Regions from separate parts of the Pseudomonas sp. Tav-5-1A genome, predicted to be linked through region 1. Evidence: predicted binding sites of a transcription regulator. Region 1 holds the regulator's gene; each other region holds the start of a gene.
What was found. The regulator sigma-54, encoded in region 1, starts transcription at its own class of promoters, with help from an activator protein. The targets are predictions, from matches to a motif close to ANTGGCATNNANNTTGCTNT.
Positions count from the first base shown of each region.

Region 2: the regulator sigma-54 is predicted to act here: its motif matches at 2,392-2,411, upstream of nirB (nitrite reductase large subunit NirB).
Region 3: the regulator sigma-54 is predicted to act here: its motif matches at 2,892-2,911, upstream of glnA (glutamate--ammonia ligase).
Region 4: the regulator sigma-54 is predicted to act here: its motif matches at 1,639-1,658, upstream of AC0J42_RS09630 (CmpA/NrtA family ABC transporter substrate-binding protein).

Region 1 is NZ_CM146901.1:5,669,486-5,673,994, forward strand. Features, by position in the region: gene lptA (lipopolysaccharide transport periplasmic protein LptA) at 1-164, shown strand, start outside; gene lptB (LPS export ABC transporter ATP-binding protein) at 164-889, shown strand; gene AC0J42_RS26105 (RNA polymerase factor sigma-54) at 1,061-2,557, shown strand; gene hpf (ribosome hibernation-promoting factor, HPF/YfiA family) at 2,669-2,977, shown strand; gene ptsN (PTS IIA-like nitrogen regulatory protein PtsN) at 2,990-3,454, shown strand; gene rapZ (RNase adapter RapZ) at 3,457-4,314, shown strand; gene AC0J42_RS26125 (HPr family phosphocarrier protein) at 4,331-4,509, shown strand, end outside.
Region 2 is NZ_CM146901.1:1,635,377-1,639,885, reverse strand. Features, by position in the region: gene nirB (nitrite reductase large subunit NirB) at 1-2,267, opposite strand, end outside; gene AC0J42_RS07375 (sulfite reductase subunit alpha) at 2,557-4,509, opposite strand, start outside.
Region 3 is NZ_CM146901.1:413,216-417,724, reverse strand. Features, by position in the region: gene typA (translational GTPase TypA) at 1-1,082, opposite strand, end outside; gene thiI (tRNA uracil 4-sulfurtransferase ThiI) at 1,222-2,676, opposite strand; gene glnA (glutamate--ammonia ligase) at 3,009-4,415, shown strand.
Region 4 is NZ_CM146901.1:2,113,291-2,117,799, reverse strand. Features, by position in the region: gene rmf (ribosome modulation factor) at 185-400, shown strand; gene AC0J42_RS09635 (quinone-dependent dihydroorotate dehydrogenase) at 504-1,529, opposite strand; gene AC0J42_RS09630 (CmpA/NrtA family ABC transporter substrate-binding protein) at 1,689-2,876, shown strand; gene AC0J42_RS09625 (ANTAR domain-containing response regulator) at 2,892-3,467, shown strand; gene AC0J42_RS09620 (nitrate/nitrite transporter) at 3,655-4,509, shown strand, end outside.

The DNA.
Region 1 (4,509 bases):
TGGTGAACGACGGCAACACGTCCGAAGGCGAGAAGATCGTCTATGACACCGTCAAGCAGGTGGTGAACGCCGGCCGCGCCACGGGCGCCAAGGTCACGCCACGACCACGCATCGACATGGTCATCCAGCCGAAAAGCAAAACCGACCAGCAGCAGGGCAAGTAATGGCTATCCTCAAAGCCCAGCACCTGGCCAAAGCCTACAAGGGCCGGCAAGTGGTGCGTGACGTCAGCATGTCCATCGAAAGTGGGCAGATCGTCGGCCTCCTGGGGCCTAACGGCGCCGGCAAGACCACCTGCTTCTACATGATCGTCGGCCTGGTGCGCGCCGATCAGGGCCGCGTGCTGATCGACGACCTGGACGTGAGCCACCAGCCCATGCACGGTCGTGCTCGCTCGGGCATCGGCTACCTGCCGCAGGAAGCCTCGATCTTCCGCAAGCTGTCGGTCTCCGACAACATCATGGCCATCCTGGAAACCCGCCCGGAGCTGGACAAGGCCGGCCGCGTGAAGGAGCTGGAAAGCCTGCTGCAGGAGTTCCACATCACGCACATCCGCGACAACCTGGGCATGAGCCTGTCGGGCGGCGAGCGGCGCCGGGTGGAAATTGCCCGCGCGCTGGCGACCGCGCCCAAGTTCATCCTGCTGGACGAACCCTTTGCCGGTGTCGACCCGATCTCGGTCGGCGACATCAAGCAGATCATCCACCACCTCAAGAACAAGGGCATCGGCGTGTTGATCACCGACCACAACGTTCGCGAGACCCTGGATATCTGTGAAACCGCTTACATCGTCAACGATGGCCAGCTGATCGCCGAAGGCGATGCCGAGACCATCCTGGCAAACCAACTGGTGAAAGAGGTTTACCTCGGCCACGAGTTCCGCCTGTAACGGCGAGGTGTTTGGCTGGTTGCCCGGGGCGCGCCGCGAATTAATTGCGGTGTCGCTCTAGGCAAACACTTCGGTTTCAGGCATATAATTTGCTTACGACAAAAGCCGAGAGCCTCGGCGCCCGTAGTGGATGGCGCTTTGCGCCGGCGAATAAGGTGTTAAGCCCCTGCCATGAAACCATCGCTCGTCCTAAGAATGGGCCAGCAACTGACGATGACACCGCAGTTGCAACAGGCCATCCGCCTCCTCCAGCTCTCCACCCTGGACCTCCAACAGGAAATCCAGGAGGCCCTGGAATCCAATCCGATGCTCGAACGCCAGGAAGAAGGCGACGACTTCGACAACAGCGACCCCATGGCCGACAAGGCCGAGCAACAGGTCACCCCGGAAATCCAGGAGCCCAGCTACCAGGAAACCTCCGCCCCCACCGTCGACAACCTCGAAGACGGCGAGTGGAGCGAGCGCATTCCCAACGAGCTTCCCGTCGACACCGCCTGGGAAGACATCTACCAGACCAGCGCCAGCAGCCTGCCCAGCAACGATGACGACGAATGGGACTTCACCACCCGCACGTCGGCCGGCGAAAGCCTGCAGAGCCATCTGCTGTGGCAACTCAACCTGGCGCCCATGTCCGACACCGATCGCCTGATCGCGGTCACCCTGATCGACTGCATCAACAACCAGGGCTACCTGGACGAGACGCTGCAGGAGATCTGCGACTCCTTCGACCCGGAACTGGACATCGAGCTGGACGAAGTGGAAGCCGTGCTGCACCGCATCCAGCAGTTCGAGCCCGCCGGCATCGGCGCCCGCGACCTCAGCGAATGCCTGCTGCTGCAACTGCGCCAGATGCCCCCACGCACGCCGTGGCTCAGTGAGGCCCAGCGCCTGGTGGCCGACTACATCGACCTGCTGGGCAGCCGCGACTACAGCCAGCTGATGCGCCGCATGAAGCTCAAGGAAGACGAGCTGCGCCAGGTCATTGAACTGGTGCAAAGCCTCAACCCGCGCCCTGGCTCGCAGATCGAGTCCAGCGAAGCCGAGTACGTGGTGCCCGACGTCATCGTGCGCAAGGACAACGAGCGCTGGCTGGTGGAGCTGAACCAGGAAGCCGTACCGCGCCTGCGCGTCAACCCGCAGTACGCCGGCTTCGTGCGCCGCGCCGACACCAGCGCCGACAACACCTTCATGCGCAACCAGTTGCAGGAGGCGCGCTGGTTCATCAAGAGCCTGCAGAGCCGCAACGAGACCCTGATGAAGGTCGCCAGCCAGATCGTCGAGCACCAGCGCGGTTTCCTCGACTACGGCGACGAGGCCATGAAGCCGCTGGTGCTGCACGACATCGCCGAGGCGGTGGGCATGCACGAGTCGACCATTTCGCGGGTGACCACGCAGAAATACATGCACACCCCGCGCGGCATCTACGAGCTGAAATACTTTTTCTCCAGCCACGTCAGCACCTCCGAGGGCGGAGAATGCTCGTCCACGGCGATCCGCGCGATCATCAAGAAACTGGTTGCCGCGGAAAATCAGAAAAAGCCATTGAGTGACAGCAAGATCGCTGGTTTACTGGAGGCACAAGGCATCCAGGTAGCCCGCCGCACTGTCGCCAAGTACCGTGAATCCCTAGGGATCGCGCCGTCCAGCGAACGCAAGCGGCTGATGTGAATCCTGGCAGCGCCAAGGCGCTGCCAGTGGGCTTGCCGGATGTGCCACAGCGTTCCAGTGGCAGGTTAACCAACCTGTCTCTTTATGCACTGGCAATAAGGAGAAAGCGGTATGCAAGTCAACATCAGTGGACATCAACTGGTTGTGACCGACGCCATGCGCACTTACATCGGTGAGAAACTCGACCGATTGGAGCGCCATTTCGACAAGATCACCAACGTGCAGGTCATCATGGAGGTCGAGAAGCTGAAACAGAAAATCGAGGCCACCCTGCGCGTACCCGGTGGCGAAGTCGTGGCAAACGCGGAACATGATGACATGTACGCGGCCATCGACCTGCTGACCGACAAGCTCGACCGCCAACTCAAAAAGCATAAGGAAAAACAGCAGAGTCTGCTGCAAGGCCAGACCGCCCGCTGACACTCCCCCCTCATGATCCGACTTGAAAACATCCTGACCCCCGGCCGTTCCCTCGTGAACGCGCCGGGCGGCAGCAAGAAGAAAGTACTCGAACACATCGCCACCCTCATCGCCCGGGAAGTCCCGGGCCTTGAGATGCAGGTAGTGTTCGAAAGCCTGGTCGCCCGCGAAAAACTGGGCTCGACCGGTTTTGGCAACGGTATTGCCATCCCCCATTGCCGCCTGGTTGGCTGCACCACGCCGATCAGCGCCCTGCTGCACCTGGAGAACAAGATCGACTACGACGCCATCGACGGCGCCCCGGTCGACCTGGTCTTCGTGCTCCTGGTCCCCCAGGAGGCGACCAATGAACACCTGGCGTTGCTGAGCCAGATCGCCGGCATGCTCGACCGCGCCGACGTGCGCGAGCGCCTGCGCTCGGCGAAAAGCAGCGATGCCCTCTATCAGGTTGTGCTGGACGAACAGAAAGGTCATTGACCATGCGCCTGATCATCGTCAGCGGCCGCTCCGGCTCGGGCAAAAGCACCGCGCTGGACGTGCTGGAAGACAACGGTTTCTACTGCATCGACAACCTGCCGGCCGGCCTGCTGCCGGAATTGGCCGAGCGCGCCCTGATCCGCACCGAGCTGGCCCAGCCGCTGGTAGCCGTGTCCATCGATGCGCGCAACCTGCCCAGCGACCTGTCGCGTTTTCCGCAACTGCTGCAGGAAGCCCGCGACAAGCACATCCAGTGCGACGTGCTGTACCTGGACGCCGACGAAGAAACCCTGCTCAAGCGCTTCTCCGAGACCCGCCGCCGCCACCCGCTGAGCAACGCCAGCCGTTCGCTGGCCGAAGCCATCCGGGTGGAAACCGACCTGCTCAGCCCGATCGCCGACCTGGCTGACCTGAAGATCAACACCACCCACCTGAACCTGTACCAGCTGCGCGACTCGCTCAAGCTGCGCCTGCTGAACAAGCCGGAGCCGGGCACCGCGTTCCTGGTGGAGTCATTTGGTTTCAAGCGTGGCATGCCGGTGGACGCCGACCTGGTGTTCGACGTGCGCTGCCTGCCCAACCCCTATTGGAAGCCGGAACTTCGCGACCATTCAGGCCTGGAGCAACCGGTCATCGACTACCTGGCCGCGCAGCCCGACGTCGAGGAGATGTACCAGGACATCTCAAGCTACCTGCTCAAGTGGTTGCCGCGCTTCGCCGCCAGCAACCGCGCCTACGTCACCATTGCCATCGGCTGCACCGGCGGGCACCATCGCTCGGTCTACCTGACCGAACGCCTTGGCCAGGCCCTGCAGCAGACGCTCAAGAATGTCCAGGTTCGCCACCGCGACCTCAGTTGAAAGGATCCCCACCGCGATGCCTGCTCGTGAAATCGAAATCATCAACAAGCTTGGCCTGCACGCCCGCGCGGCCGCCAAGTTCGTCGGCGTCGCCGGCCGCTTCGGCAACTGCCAGGTCCGCATCGGCCGCAACGCCGACAGCATGATCGACGGCAAGAGCATCATGGCCGTCATGATGCTGGCCGCCGGCAAAGG
Region 2 (4,509 bases), 2.6 Mb from region 1:
GAGGTGCGCTGCAGCTTGTCGGCGGTGCGGATGTAGAACATCAGGAAGCGGTCGATGTAGCGGATCAGCGTGGCGTCGTCCAGGTCGGTGGCGAACAGCTCGGCGTGGCGCGGGCGCATGCCGCCGTTGCCGCTGATGTACAGGTTCCAGCCCTTCTCGGTGGCGATCACGCCCACATCCTTGCTCTGCGCCTCGGCGCACTCGCGGGTGCAGCCCGACACCGCGAACTTGAGCTTGTGCGGCGAGCGCAGGCCCTTGTAGCGGTCCTCGATGAACAGCGCCATCTTCACGCTGTCCTGCACGCCGTAGCGGCACCAGGTGCTGCCCACGCAGCTTTTCACCGTGCGCGTGCTCTTGCCGTAGGCGTGGCCGGTCTCGAAGCCGGCGTCGATCAGCTCGCCCCAGATGTCGGGCAATTGGTGCAGCTGGGCGCCGAACAGGTCGATGCGCTGGCCGCCGGTGATCTTGGTGTACAGGTCGTATTTCTTCGCCACCGCGCCGATGGCGATCAGCTTGTCCGGGGTAATCTCGCCACCGGGAATGCGTGGCACCACCGAGTAGGTGCCGTTCTTCTGCATGTTGGCCATGAAGGTGTCGTTGGTGTCCTGCAGCGGCGCCAGCGACGGGTCCATGATCGGCTGGTTCCAGCACGAGGCGAGGATGTTGCCGGCGGTGGGCTTGCAGATATCGCAGCCCACGTGGCCACGGCCGTGACGGGCCAGCAGTTCCTCGAAGCTGTGAATGTCGCCTACCCGCGCCAGCGCGTAGAGCTCCTGGCGGGTGTAGGCGAAGTGCTCGCACAGGCTCTTGTCCACAGCCACGCCGCGGGCGATCAGCTCGTGCTCGAACACCTGCTTGAGCAGCGCCGCACAGCCGCCGCAACCGGTGCAAGCCTTGGTCTGCGCCTTCAGGCTGGGCAGGTCGCCGCAGCCGCTGTCGATGGCCGCGCACACCGCGCCCTTGGTCACGTTGTGGCAGGAACACAGGGTGGCGCTGTCGGGCAGGGCATCGGCGCCCAGGGCCGGGGCGCCGTCGCTCAGGGGCAGGATCAGGCTGGACGGATCCTTGGGCAGGGCGATGCCGTTCTGCACGTACTGCAGCAGCGTGTCGTAGTAGCTGTTGTCGCCCACCAGCACGGCGCCAATGACCTTGCTGCCGCACGGCGACACCACCAGGCGCCGGTAGCTGGCGTTGGCCTCGTCGATGAAGCGGTAGCTTTTCGCACCCGGCGTGGCGGCGTGGGCGTCGCCGATGGAGCCCACGTCCACGCCCAGCAGCTTGAGCTTGGTGGACATGTCGGCACCGCCGAAGGTGGCCTCGCCCTGCCCCGCCAGCAGCGCCGCGACGTTGCGCGCCATGCTGTAGCCGGGCGCCACCAGGCCGAACACGCTGCCGTTCCAGGACGCGCATTCGCCGATGGCGAAGATCGCCGGGTCGCTGGTGCGGCAGTGCGCGTCCACCACCACGCCGCCACGCGTGGCAACGTCAAGGCCGGCGCTGCGCCCGAGGGCGTCCTGGGGGCGGATGCCGGCAGAGAACACCACCAGGTCGGTTTCCAGGAACTCGCCACCGTCGAAGTTCATGCGGTAGCGATAGGCCTCGCCGGCGACGATGGCCTGGGTGGCACGCGACACATGCACGCCTACCCCCAGGGCCTCGATCTGCGCGCGCAGCGCGGCGCCGCCGTCGCTGTCCAGTTGCACCGGCATCAGCCGCGGGGCGAACTCCACCACGTGGGCTTCCAGGCCCAGGGACTTCAGCGCGTTGGCCGCCTCCAGGCCCAGCAGGCCGCCCCCCACCACCGCGCCACGGCGGGCAGTGCTGGCGGCCTGGCGGATGGCGTCGAGGTCGTCGAGGGTGCGGTACACCAGCCGCGCGTCGCCTTCGGAGCCGGCAATGGGCGGCACGAACGGGTAGGAACCGGTGGCCAGCACCAGTTGGTCGTAGGCATAGCGGCCTTGGGCGGTGACCACCTGGCGGTTGGCCCGGTCGATCTCCAGCACCGCTTCGTCCAGGTGCAGCTGCACGCCGTGGTCGGCGTACAGGGTGGCATCGCCCAGGGCCAGCGCCTCGGCGTCCTTGCCGCCGAAGTACTCGGACAGGTGCACGCGGTCGTAGGCGCGCTGGCGCTCTTCGCCGAACACCCGCACCTGGAACTGCGCCAGGACCCCGCGCTCAATCAGTTGCTCGACACAGTGGTGGCCGACCATGCCGTTGCCGACGATGATCAGTTGCGGGCGCGGCTTGAGCGTCATGAATGCGTTCATGCAGGTTTTCCTCGAACAAAAAAAAGACGCCTGGAGCCGTTAAGCTCCAGGCGCCTTTGCCTGGTATCTGTGTGGGGTGCCCCTGGGTGCGATCGCCGTTGAACGCGGGTGGGCTGATAGTCTCGAAGCAGGTTGCATGCCAACACGGGATTTACCCGTAGCCGCTGCCGCCAGGCTGCGCTGGCCCTTGCGTCCACCCACAAAATCCTGGTGGCAATACCGGCCAGCGCAGCCTGGCGGCAGCGGCTACGGGGCCAGGTTGGTGCGAAAACCTGCGCTGTGCCTCGTTTCAGTACACATCGCGCAGGTAGCGCTTGGCCTTGCTCATCTGCGCCACGTACGCCTCGGCGTCCACGCCGCCATGCTCGGCGATCACCGCCTTCAGCGCCGTGTCGACGTCCTTGGCCATGCGGCTGGCGTCGCCGCACACGTAGAAGTGCGCGCCCTGCTGCAGCCACGCCCACAACTGCGCGCCCTGCTCCAGCATGCGCTGCTGCACGTAGACCTTCTGCGCCTGGTCGCGGGAAAAAGCCGTGTCCAGGCGTTGCAGGTGGCCCTGCTGCAACCAGCGCTCCAGCTCGTCGTGGTAGTAGAAATCGGTGGCCTGGCGCTGCTCGCCGAACAGCAGCCAATTGGGGCCGCTGGCGCCACTGGCCTGGCGCTCCTGCAAGAAGGCGCGGAACGGCGCGACGCCGGTGCCGGGGCCGACCATGATCATCGGCGCGGCGGGGTCGGCGGGCACTTTGAAGTGTTTGGACGGCTGCACGAAAATCGACACCAGGCCGTTGCTGGCGCGGTCGGCGAGGAACGCCGAGCACACGCCGCTGCGTGCGCGGTCGTTGTGGCGGTAGCGCACGGTGGACACCGTGAGGTGCACCTCGTTGGGCGTGGCCTGGGCGCTGGAGCTGATGGAGTACAGCCGTGGTTGCAGCGGTTTAAGCAGGCCCAGCAATTCATCGGTACTGACTTCGGTGGGGAATTCGTCCAGCAGGTCGAGCAGCTGCCGGCCCCATAGCCACTGGTTCAAGCCTTCCTTGTTATCCGCCGCCAGCAACTCGGCCAGCCGCGGGCTGCCGCTGCGCTCGGCCACCAGCGCCAACCAGGCGGGGGTGATGCGGGTGATCTCGTAATGTTTGTGCAGCGCCTGGGCCAGGGCCATCTCGCCCTGGTCGGGCACCTGCACGTGCTGGCTGCTGTCCAGGCCCAGGGCGGCGAGCAGTTCCTCCACCAGGGTCAGGCAGTTGGTGGGCCACACGCCCAGGGCGTCGCCGGCCTGGTACTGCAGGCCGGTGTCGCTCAGGTCGAAGACGATCTGCCGGGTTTCCTTCTCCGCGCCCGTCGCGTTGAGCAGGCGGTTGTGCTTGATGCGCACCTGGCAGGGGCGCTGGCGGCTGTAGCCGCTGTAGTCCCTGGCCACCGCAGGCCGGACTGGCGCAGTGCCCGTCAGCGCCAGGTTGATCTGGCCCAGCCACTGCTCGGCCAGTTCCTGGTAGTTGGGCTCGCAGTCCATGCGCGGCACCAGCGCGGTGGCACCCAGGTGTTGCAGGCGGGCATCGAGTTTGCGACCGAAGCCGCAAAACTGCTCGTAGCTGCTGTCGCCCAAGGCCAGGACCGAATAGCGCACCCCGGCCAACTGCTCGGCGCCCCCCTCCTGCAATGCGGCCCATAGCCCACTGCCGTTGTCCGGCGCGTCACCGTCGCCAAAGGTACTAGTGATCAACAGCACGCTGCGCGCCTGGCGCAATTGCGGCAGGCTGACTTCGTCCATGCAGTTGACCTGCACCTGCAGGCCCGCCCCCCGCAACTGCTCACCGCAGAGGCTGGCCAAGGCCTCGGCGTTGCCGGTCTGGGAGGCCCACAGCACCCACTGCTCGGGCACCACCGCGTCAGGCTGGCAAGCATCGGCTTCGACCGTGGGTATCAAGGCACCGCTGACCCGGCTCAGGGTCACGGCGCTGAACTTGAACTCCGGCTGCCACGACACCGGGTCGACGGCGTCGCTGGTCATGGCGTTGACGGCCAGGTCGTCGCCGTACAGATCATTCCAGTGGAACGGCGCGAACAGGTTGCCCGGCAGCACCCGGTCGCTGACCCGCGCTGGCAGCACCGCGTGGCCGCGGCGGGTTTGCAGGCGCACCTGGTCGCGCTCGGCGATGCCCAGGCGCGCGGCGTCCTCGGGGTGCACCTCAACGAAGGGCCCGGGGTTGAGCTTATTCAGGCTGGCGACCTTGCCGGTCTTGGT
Region 3 (4,509 bases), 1.4 Mb from region 1:
CGGCCCGACACCTTGAACTTGTCAGCCGAGTCGCCTTCTTCAACGCGCAGTGCAACGTTGTACAGCAGCTCTTTGTCCAGACGGTCCTTGATGTTACGCGAGGTCACGAACTTGCCTTCTTTACCGCAGAATGGCGAGTCGTTTACCTGGAAGGTCATGGAAACGGTTGGCTCGTCGACGGTCAGCGGCTTCATGGCTTCGACGGTCAGTGGGTCGCACAGGGTGTCGGAGATGAACAGCTCGTCGAAACCGCTGATGCAGACGATGTCGCCGGCAGCGGCTTCTTCTACGTCGATGCGGTGCAGGCCGTGGTGACCCATCAGCTTCAGGATACGACCGTTGCGGCGCTTGCCGTCGGCGCTGATAGCCACAACCGGGGTGTTAGGCTTGACGCGACCGCGAGCGATACGGCCAACACCGATGACGCCCAGGAAGCTGTTGTAGTCCAGAGCCGAGATCTGCATCTGGAACGCGCCGTCACGGTCAACGGCTGGAGCTGGCACGTGATCCACGACCGCCTGGTACAGCGGGGTCATGTCTTCGGCCATGTCGGTGTGGTCCAGGCCGGCGATGCCGTTGATGGCCGAGGCGTAGACGACTTTGAAGTCCAGCTGTTCGTCGGTGGCACCCAGGTTGTCGAACAGATCGAAGATCTGGTCCAGAACCCAATCAGGACGCGCGCCCGGACGGTCGATCTTGTTGATCACGACGATCGGCTTCAGACCGGCTTCGAAGGCCTTCTTGGTCACGAAGCGAGTTTGCGGCATAGGGCCGTCTTGAGCGTCAACCAGCAGCAGAACGGAGTCGACCATCGACATAACGCGTTCTACTTCACCGCCGAAGTCGGCGTGGCCGGGGGTGTCGACGATGTTGATGTGGTAGCCATTCCAGTTGATGGCGGTGTTCTTCGCCAGAATGGTAATACCGCGCTCTTTCTCCTGGTCGTTGGAGTCCATCACGCGCTCGTCGTTGAGCTCGTTGCGCTCCAGGGTGCCCGATTGACGCAGCAGTTTGTCTACCAGGGTGGTTTTACCATGGTCAACGTGAGCGATGATGGCGATGTTACGTAGATTTTCGATCACTTGTGTATCTCGATCAGAGGATTCGGTGTGCTGACAGGTTGTGACAGCGATTTGACTTAGAGTCCCGCAAAGCCGTTACAGCTTTACGGTGGCGTCGGGGGGCCGGTGACGCAGGCCACAGGCAAACAGCCCCGGGCGCTTAGCTCGGTCGATAAACGCGCACATTGGCATGTCCCTCACTGAGCAAGTGGTGGGCATGCAGGCGACTCATCACGCCTTTGTCGCAATACAGCAGGTACTGACGGGTGGGGTCCAGTTCCTTGAAACGGCTGTTCAGTGCATAGAACGGCAGTGCCTTGACCTCGATGCCTTCGAGTTCAAGGGGCTCGTCTTCCTGGGCGTCCGGATGCCGAATGTCGATGATCACCTGCCCGGCCAGGGCCTGGGCGACTTCCTCGATTTCGATGTCCTGGCCCAATTCATCGATCACATTGTCGATGGAAACGAGCTTGGCGCGTTCCAGGGCCCGCTCCAGCACGGCCATGTCGAACTGCTGTTCTTCATAGGCGACGCGGTGGGGCTTGGCCTTGGTGGTGGGGTTGACCGAAATCACCCCGCAATATTCAGGCATGTGCTTGGCGAAGTCGGCGGTGCCGATTTCGTTGGCCTGGTCAATGATGTCCTGCTTATGGCTGGCAAGCAATGGACGCAGCAGCAGCTTGTCGGTTGCCGCACTGATCACCGAGAGGTTCGGAAGCGTCTGGCTCGACACTTGCGAGATGGCCTCGCCGGTTACCAGGGCATCAATTTGCAGACGATCGGCCATGCGGCTGGCGGCGCGCAGCATCATGCGCTTGAGAATCACGCCCATGTGGCTGTTGTCGACCTTGCCCAGCAGCTCGCCCACCACTTCCTCGAACGGGATGCTGATGAACAGCACGCGCTGGGAGCTGCCGTATTTCTTCCACAGGAAGTGCGCGACTTCCATCACGCCCAGCTCGTGGGCACGGCCGCCCAGGTTGAAGAAGCAGAAGTGGGTCATCAGGCCGCGGCGCATCATCTGGTAGGCAGCCACGGTGGAGTCGAAGCCTCCGGACATCAGTACCAGGGTCTGCTCCAGCGAGCCCAGCGGGTAGCCGCCGATGCCCTGGTGCTGGCTGTGGATGATGAACACGCGCTTGTCGCGGATCTCCAGGCGCACTTCCACGTCCGGGGTGCGCAGCTCGATGCCGGCGGCGCCGCACTGCTGGCGCAACTGGCTGCCAACATAACGGTCGACGTCCATGGAGCTGAAGGTGTGCTTGCCGGCGCGCTTGCAGCGCACGGCGAACATCTTGCCTGCCAGCAGGTGGCCGAAGTGCTGCTTGCACTGGGCGACCAGGTCGTCCATATCGCCCAGTGGGTATTCATCCACCTGGAGGAAATGGGTGATGCCGGGCACGCACTTGAGGCGCTCGATCATCTCGCGCTGGATTTTCGCATCTTCGATGCGGGTGACAACGGTGAGGTTGTCCCACACGCCATCCACCACCAGCTTCGGGTCCAGTTCACGGAGCACGACGCGGATGTTCTTGGCGAGCTGGCGAATGAAGTTCTTCCGAACGGGCCGGCTCTTGATGGTGATTTCTGGGAAGACTTTTACGATTAGTTTCATGAAAAACAGCGCGCGAGGTGCCAGCCGAAAAAGGGGGGGCAGGATTATAGCGGAAATTGCTCAGCTTTTAACCAGTTATCGTACAGAAGGTTTTCAGTGCACCTTTATGGTGCCTTACGGATTGCTAGCGCTTCAAAACAGTGCGGCAAATCGGCGCATTTTGCCGAAAACAGGCCGAAATGCTTGGGTTTGGGGCAAAAAACCCATCTCGGGGCACTGGCATGCAAATTGCTCCCTTGTGAGGCAGGTTGCCTTGGCAGACTATTCGCGCCCGGCATCACCCAAATTACAGGGCTAACCACTACCAGCCCTTATTCACCCCGGAGGACAACATGTCGAAGTCGGTTCAACTCATCAAAGATCATGACGTCAAGTGGATTGATCTGCGCTTCACGGACACCAAGGGCACCCAGCACCACGTCACCATGCCAGCCCGTGACGCGCTGGAAGACGACTTCTTCGAAGTCGGCAAGATGTTCGACGGTTCCTCCATCGCTGGTTGGAAAGGCATCGAAGCCTCCGACATGATCCTGCTGCCGGACGACGAAACTGCCGTCCTGGACCCGTTCACCGAAGAGCCGACCCTGATCCTGGTCTGCGACATCATCGAACCTTCGACCATGCAAGGCTACGATCGCGACCCGCGCGCCATCGCCCACCGCGCCGAAGAGTACCTGAAGTCGACCGGTATCGGTGACACCGTGTTCGCCGGCCCAGAGCCAGAGTTCTTCATCTTCGACGAAGTGAAGTTCAAGTCCGACATCTCCGGTTCCATGTTCAAGATCTACTCGGAACAAGGTTCGTGGATGTCCGACCAGGACGTGGAAGGCGGCAACAAGGGCCACCGTCCAGGCGTGAAAGGCGGCTACTTCCCAGTTCCTCCGTTCGACCACGACCACGAAATCCGTACCGCCATGTGCAACGCACTGGAAGAAATGGGCCAGGTCGTTGAAGTTCACCACCACGAAGTGGCAACTGCTGGCCAGAACGAAATCGGCGTCAAGTTCAACACCCTGGTGAAGAAGGCCGACGAAGTCCAGACCCTGAAGTACGTTGTGCACAACGTTGCCGACGCCTACGGCCGTACCGCTACCTTCATGCCTAAGCCACTGTACGGCGACAACGGCTCGGGTATGCACGTACACATGTCCATCGCCAAAGATGGCAAGAACACCTTCGCTGGCGAAGGCTATGCCGGCCTGTCCGACACCGCCCTGTACTTCATCGGCGGTATCATCAAGCACGGTAAGGCCCTGAACGGCTTCACCAACCCGGCGACCAACTCGTACAAGCGTCTGGTCCCAGGCTTCGAAGCTCCAGTAATGCTGGCCTACTCGGCTCGCAACCGTTCGGCTTCGATCCGTATTCCTTACGTCAACAGCCCACGCGGCCGTCGTATCGAAGCACGCTTCCCGGATCCGGCTGCCAACCCATACCTGGCCTTCGCAGCACTGCTGATGGCCGGCCTGGACGGTATCCAGAACAAGATCCACCCTGGCGACGCCGCTGACAAAAACCTGTACGACCTGCCGCCTGAAGAGGCGAAAGAGATCCCACAAGTTTGCGGCAGCCTGAAAGAAGCCCTGGAAGAGCTGGACAAAGGTCGTGCGTTCCTGACCAAAGGCGGCGTTTTCAGCGACGACTTCATCGACGCTTACATCGCCCTGAAAAGCGAAGAAGAAATCAAGGTGCGCACCTTCGTGCACCCACTGGAATACGAGCTGTACTACAGCTGCTAATCCGGTGACGTTGGCGCAAGCCGCGTGATTTGAAAAAGGCCTCCTTCGGGAGGCTTTTTTTATGCCCGCTGGAACCCCCTGGCCGCTAGAATCG
Region 4 (4,509 bases), 3.1 Mb from region 1:
ATGACAAAACGGTCGTTCACACGGAAGAACGCATTGTTTAGAAATCCCTACAGGCCGCATCGCAATGGTACGGCACCACTGCTCGCCACGCCGGCAGCGAGCATCCAAAACCGGCAGAAAGACTCTGCCCGGCCTCAGACGAGGCCGACGGGACATAACAGTCAACAGACGAGGGCAACACCCTATGAGAAGACTTAAGCGTGATCCGTTGGAACGAGCATTTTTACGCGGATACCAATATGGCATCCATGGCAAATCCCGTGAGCTTTGCCCTTTTACTCTACCGTCAGTTCGTCAAGCCTGGATCAATGGCTGGCGTGAAGGACGCGGCGACAACTGGGACGGTATGACCGGCACTGCGGGTATCCACAGACTCAACGAACTTCACGCGGTCGGCTGACGAGGACGATTTTTCTCTTACATTTTCGTGATCAACCATGCGCGCCCTAACGGGCGGCGGGCGAGAGCCCAGGGGCCCCTTCGAGGGCCCCTTTTTTATGCCTTCAGCCTCGTGGCAGCGCGGCGATGGCGTCCACCGCCTCGCGGATCAGCGCCGGGCCCTTGTAGATGAAGCCCGAGTACAGCTGCACCAGGCTGGCGCCGGCGGCGATTTTCTCGGCCGCGTGCTTGCCTTCGGTGATACCGCCCACGGCGATGATCGGCATGCGCCCGGCCAGCTCGCCGGCCAGCACCTTGACGATGTGGGTGCTCTTCTCGCGCACCGGCGCGCCCGACAAACCGCCCGCCTCGTCACCGTGGGCCAGGCCCTCGACGCCTTCACGGCCCAGGGTGGTGTTGGTGGCGATGACCGCGTCCATGCCGGAGGCCAGCAGCGCCTGGGCCACTTGCACGGTTTCCTCGTCGCTCATGTCCGGGGCGATCTTGATCGCCACCGGCACGCGCTTGCCGTGCTGCGCGGCCAGCACTTCGCGGCGTGCTGCCAGGGCGTCGAGCAGCTGCTTGAGCGACTCGCCGAACTGCAGGCTGCGCAGGCCCGGGGTGTTGGGCGAGCTGACGTTGACGGTGATGTAGCTGGCGTGGGCGTAGACCTTGTCCAGGCAGATCAGGTAGTCGTCGACGGCGCGCTCCACCGGGGTGTCGAAGTTCTTGCCGATGTTGATGCCCAGCACGCCCTTGTACTGCGACGCGCGCACGCGGTTCAGCAGGTTGTCCACGCCCAGGTTGTTGAAGCCCATGCGGTTGATGATGGCGGTGGCTTCAGGCAGGCGGAAGATGCGCGGCTTGGGGTTGCCCGGCTGCGGGCGCGGGGTCACCGTGCCGATCTCGACGAAGCCGAAGCCCAGCTGGGCGAAACCGTCGATGGCCGCGCCGTTCTTGTCCAGGCCCGCAGCCAGGCCCACCGGGTTGTCGAACGCAAGGCCCATGACGGTCACGGGCAGACGCGCCGGCGCCTTGGTCAGCAAGCCGTTGAGCCCCAGGCGGCCACCTGCGCCGATCAGGTCCAGGGACAGGTCGTGGGAGGTTTCCGGAGAGAGTTTGAACAACAGCTGGCGGGCCAGGTTATACATGGGCAGGCATGACTCGTTGGAAGATCGTCGGGGGCCGGCATTATAGCCACATTTACGCCCCCGTAGCAGCTGCCGCAGGCGGCGTCCGCATCCAGCACCGTCCCGGTGCACTGGCATACCTCTTGCGTCACTTTGGGTACTTCCACACGGACCCCCGACATGACCGAGCCCCACACCCCCCTGGCCTGGGTGGCCGGCAGCGATGCGCCGGAGATAACCAGCCTGAACATCGGCTACATGGCCCTCACTGACTGCGCCCCGCTGGTGGTCGCCGCCACCCAAGGCTTCGCCCAGCCCCACGGCCTGACCCTGAACCTGCACCGCCAGGCGTCTTGGGCCGGGCTGCGCGACAAACTGTTGAGTGGCGAACTGGACGCTGCCCACAGCCTGTACGGCATGGTCTACGCCGTGCACCTGGGCATCGGCGGCACCCCGGCCAGCGACATGGCGGTGCTGATGGGCCTCAACCAGAACGGCCAGAGCATCAACCTGTCACCCACGCTGCAGGCCGTTGGCGTGACCAGCCCCGAGGCACTGGCGCGCCACGCGCACCAGCAAGGTGCACGCCTGACCTTCGCCCAGACCTTCCCCACCGGCACCCACGCCCTGTGGCTGTATTACTGGCTGGCCGCCCAGGGCATCCACCCGCTCGACGACGTCGACAGCGTGGTGGTCCCCCCGCCGCAGATGGTGGCGCACCTGCGCGCCGAGCGCATCGACGGCTTCTGCGTGGGCGAGCCCTGGGCCGCCAGCGCTGTGGACCAAGGCCTGGGCTTCACCCTCAGCACCAGCCAGGCAATCTGGCCCGACCACCCGGAGAAGGTGCTGGCGTGCACCCAGGCCTTCATCGACCAGCACCCCAACAGCGCCCGCGCCCTGGTGGCCAGCGTGCTGCAGGCCAGCCGCTTCATCGAGCAGAGCCCGGAAAACCTGCGTGGCACCGCGCAGCTGCTCAGCGGCGAGGAGTACCTGGACGCACCACTGAGCGCCATCGAGCCGCGTCTGCTGGGCAACTACGACGACGGCCTGGGCCACCACTGGCATGACCCTCACGCCCTGCGCTTCTTCGCCGGCGGCAGCGTCAACCAGCCGTGGCTGTCCGACGCCATGTGGTTCATGACCCAGTTCCGCCGCTGGGGCCTGCTGCGCCATGACCCGGACTACCTGGGCATCGCCCGGCAAGTGCAGCAGACCGCGCTGTACCGCAGCGCAGCCGCCAGTGTCGGTGTGCCAGTGGCCCCTGATGATCTGCGCAGCAGCCAACTGATCGATGGCAAGGTCTGGGACGGCAGCGACCCCGCCGGCTACGCGCGCAGCTTCGCCCTGCATGCCTTGGCCGATGACTGACGGGAGACGACCACTATGCTGCGTATCCTGTTGATCAACGACACCCCGCGCAAGGTCGGGCGCCTCAAGTCGGCGTTGGTGGAAGCCGGTTTCGAGGTGATCGACGAGTCGGGCCTGACCATCGACCTGCCGGCGCGCGTCGAAACGGTGCGCCCGGACGTCATTCTGATCGATACCGAGTCACCGGGCCGCGATGTGATGGAGCAAGTGGTGCTGGTGAGCCGTGACCAGCCGCGCCCCATTGTGATGTTCACCGACGAACACGACCCGCAGGTAATGCGCCAGGCGATCAAGTCCGGGGTCAGCGCCTACATCGTCGAAGGCATCCAGGCCCAGCGCCTGCAGCCGATCCTCGACGTGGCCATGGCCCGCTTCGAGAGCGACCAGGCCCTGCGCGCGCAACTGCAGGCCCGCGACCAGCAGCTGGCCGAGCGCAAGCGCATCGAGCTGGCCAAGGGGCTGCTGATGAAGATGAAGGACTGCAAGGAAGAGGAGGCCTACACCCTGATGCGCCGGCAGGCCATGAGCCGCCAGCAGAAGCTGATCCAGGTGGCGGAGCAGATCATTGCCATGAGCGAACTGCTGGGCTGATCCCCACCCTTGTTCCGTAAGAACGCGCGTGGGGGCTGGCCCGGGATTTGCTTTGTATCAGCCAGGTAGCCAACGGCGGTTGCCCCCACATTGAACGACAAAGACGTCGCACACCCTCTCGCCCTGGCGAGCCGGGTTGCGGCGTTTTTTCGTTTTCGGCCCCTGCTGCCCCCTGTCGAGGTGTTCGATGAGCACAAGCTTCTGGAAATCCGGCCATGCCCCTACGCTGTTCGCCGCCTTCCTGTATTTCGATCTGAGCTTCATGGTCTGGTACCTGCTGGGCCCGTTGGCCGTGCAGATCGCCAACGACCTGCAATTGACCACCCAGCAACGCGGCCTGATCGTCGCCACGCCGATCCTTGCCGGGGCCATCCTGCGCCTGGTGATGGGCGTGCTGGTGGATCGCCTGTCGCCCAAGACCGCCGGCCTGATCGGCCAGTGCACGGTGATCGTGGCGCTGTTCTGCGCCTGGCATTTCGGCATCCACAGCTACGAGCAGGCGTTGCTGCTGGGCGTGGGCCTGGGCGTGGCGGGTGCCTCGTTCGCAGTGTCGCTGCCGCTGGCCTCGCAGTGGTACCCCGCCCAGCACCAGGGCAAGGCGATGGGCATCGCCGGGGCCGGCAACTCGGGCACGGTGTTCGCCGCGTTGTTCGCGCCGGCGCTGGCCGCGGCGTTCGGCTGGAACAATGTCTTCGGTTTCGCCCTGCTGCCACTGCTGGCCGTGTTGCTGGCGTTCAGCCTGCTGGCCCGCAACGCCCCGCAACGGCCCAAGCCCAAGGCCGTGGCGGATTACCTCAAGGCCTTGGGCGACCGTGACAGCTGGTGGTTCATGTTCTTCTACAGCGTGACGTTCGGCGGCTTCATCGGCCTGGCCAGCGCCCTGCCCGGCTATTTCAACGACCAGTACGGCCTGAGCCCGGTGACGGCGGGCTACTACACCGCCGCCTGCGTGTTCGGCGGCAGCATGATGCGGCCCCTGGGTGGTGCACTGGCCGACCGTTTCGGCGGCATCCGCAGCCTGCTGGCGATGTACAGCGTGGCC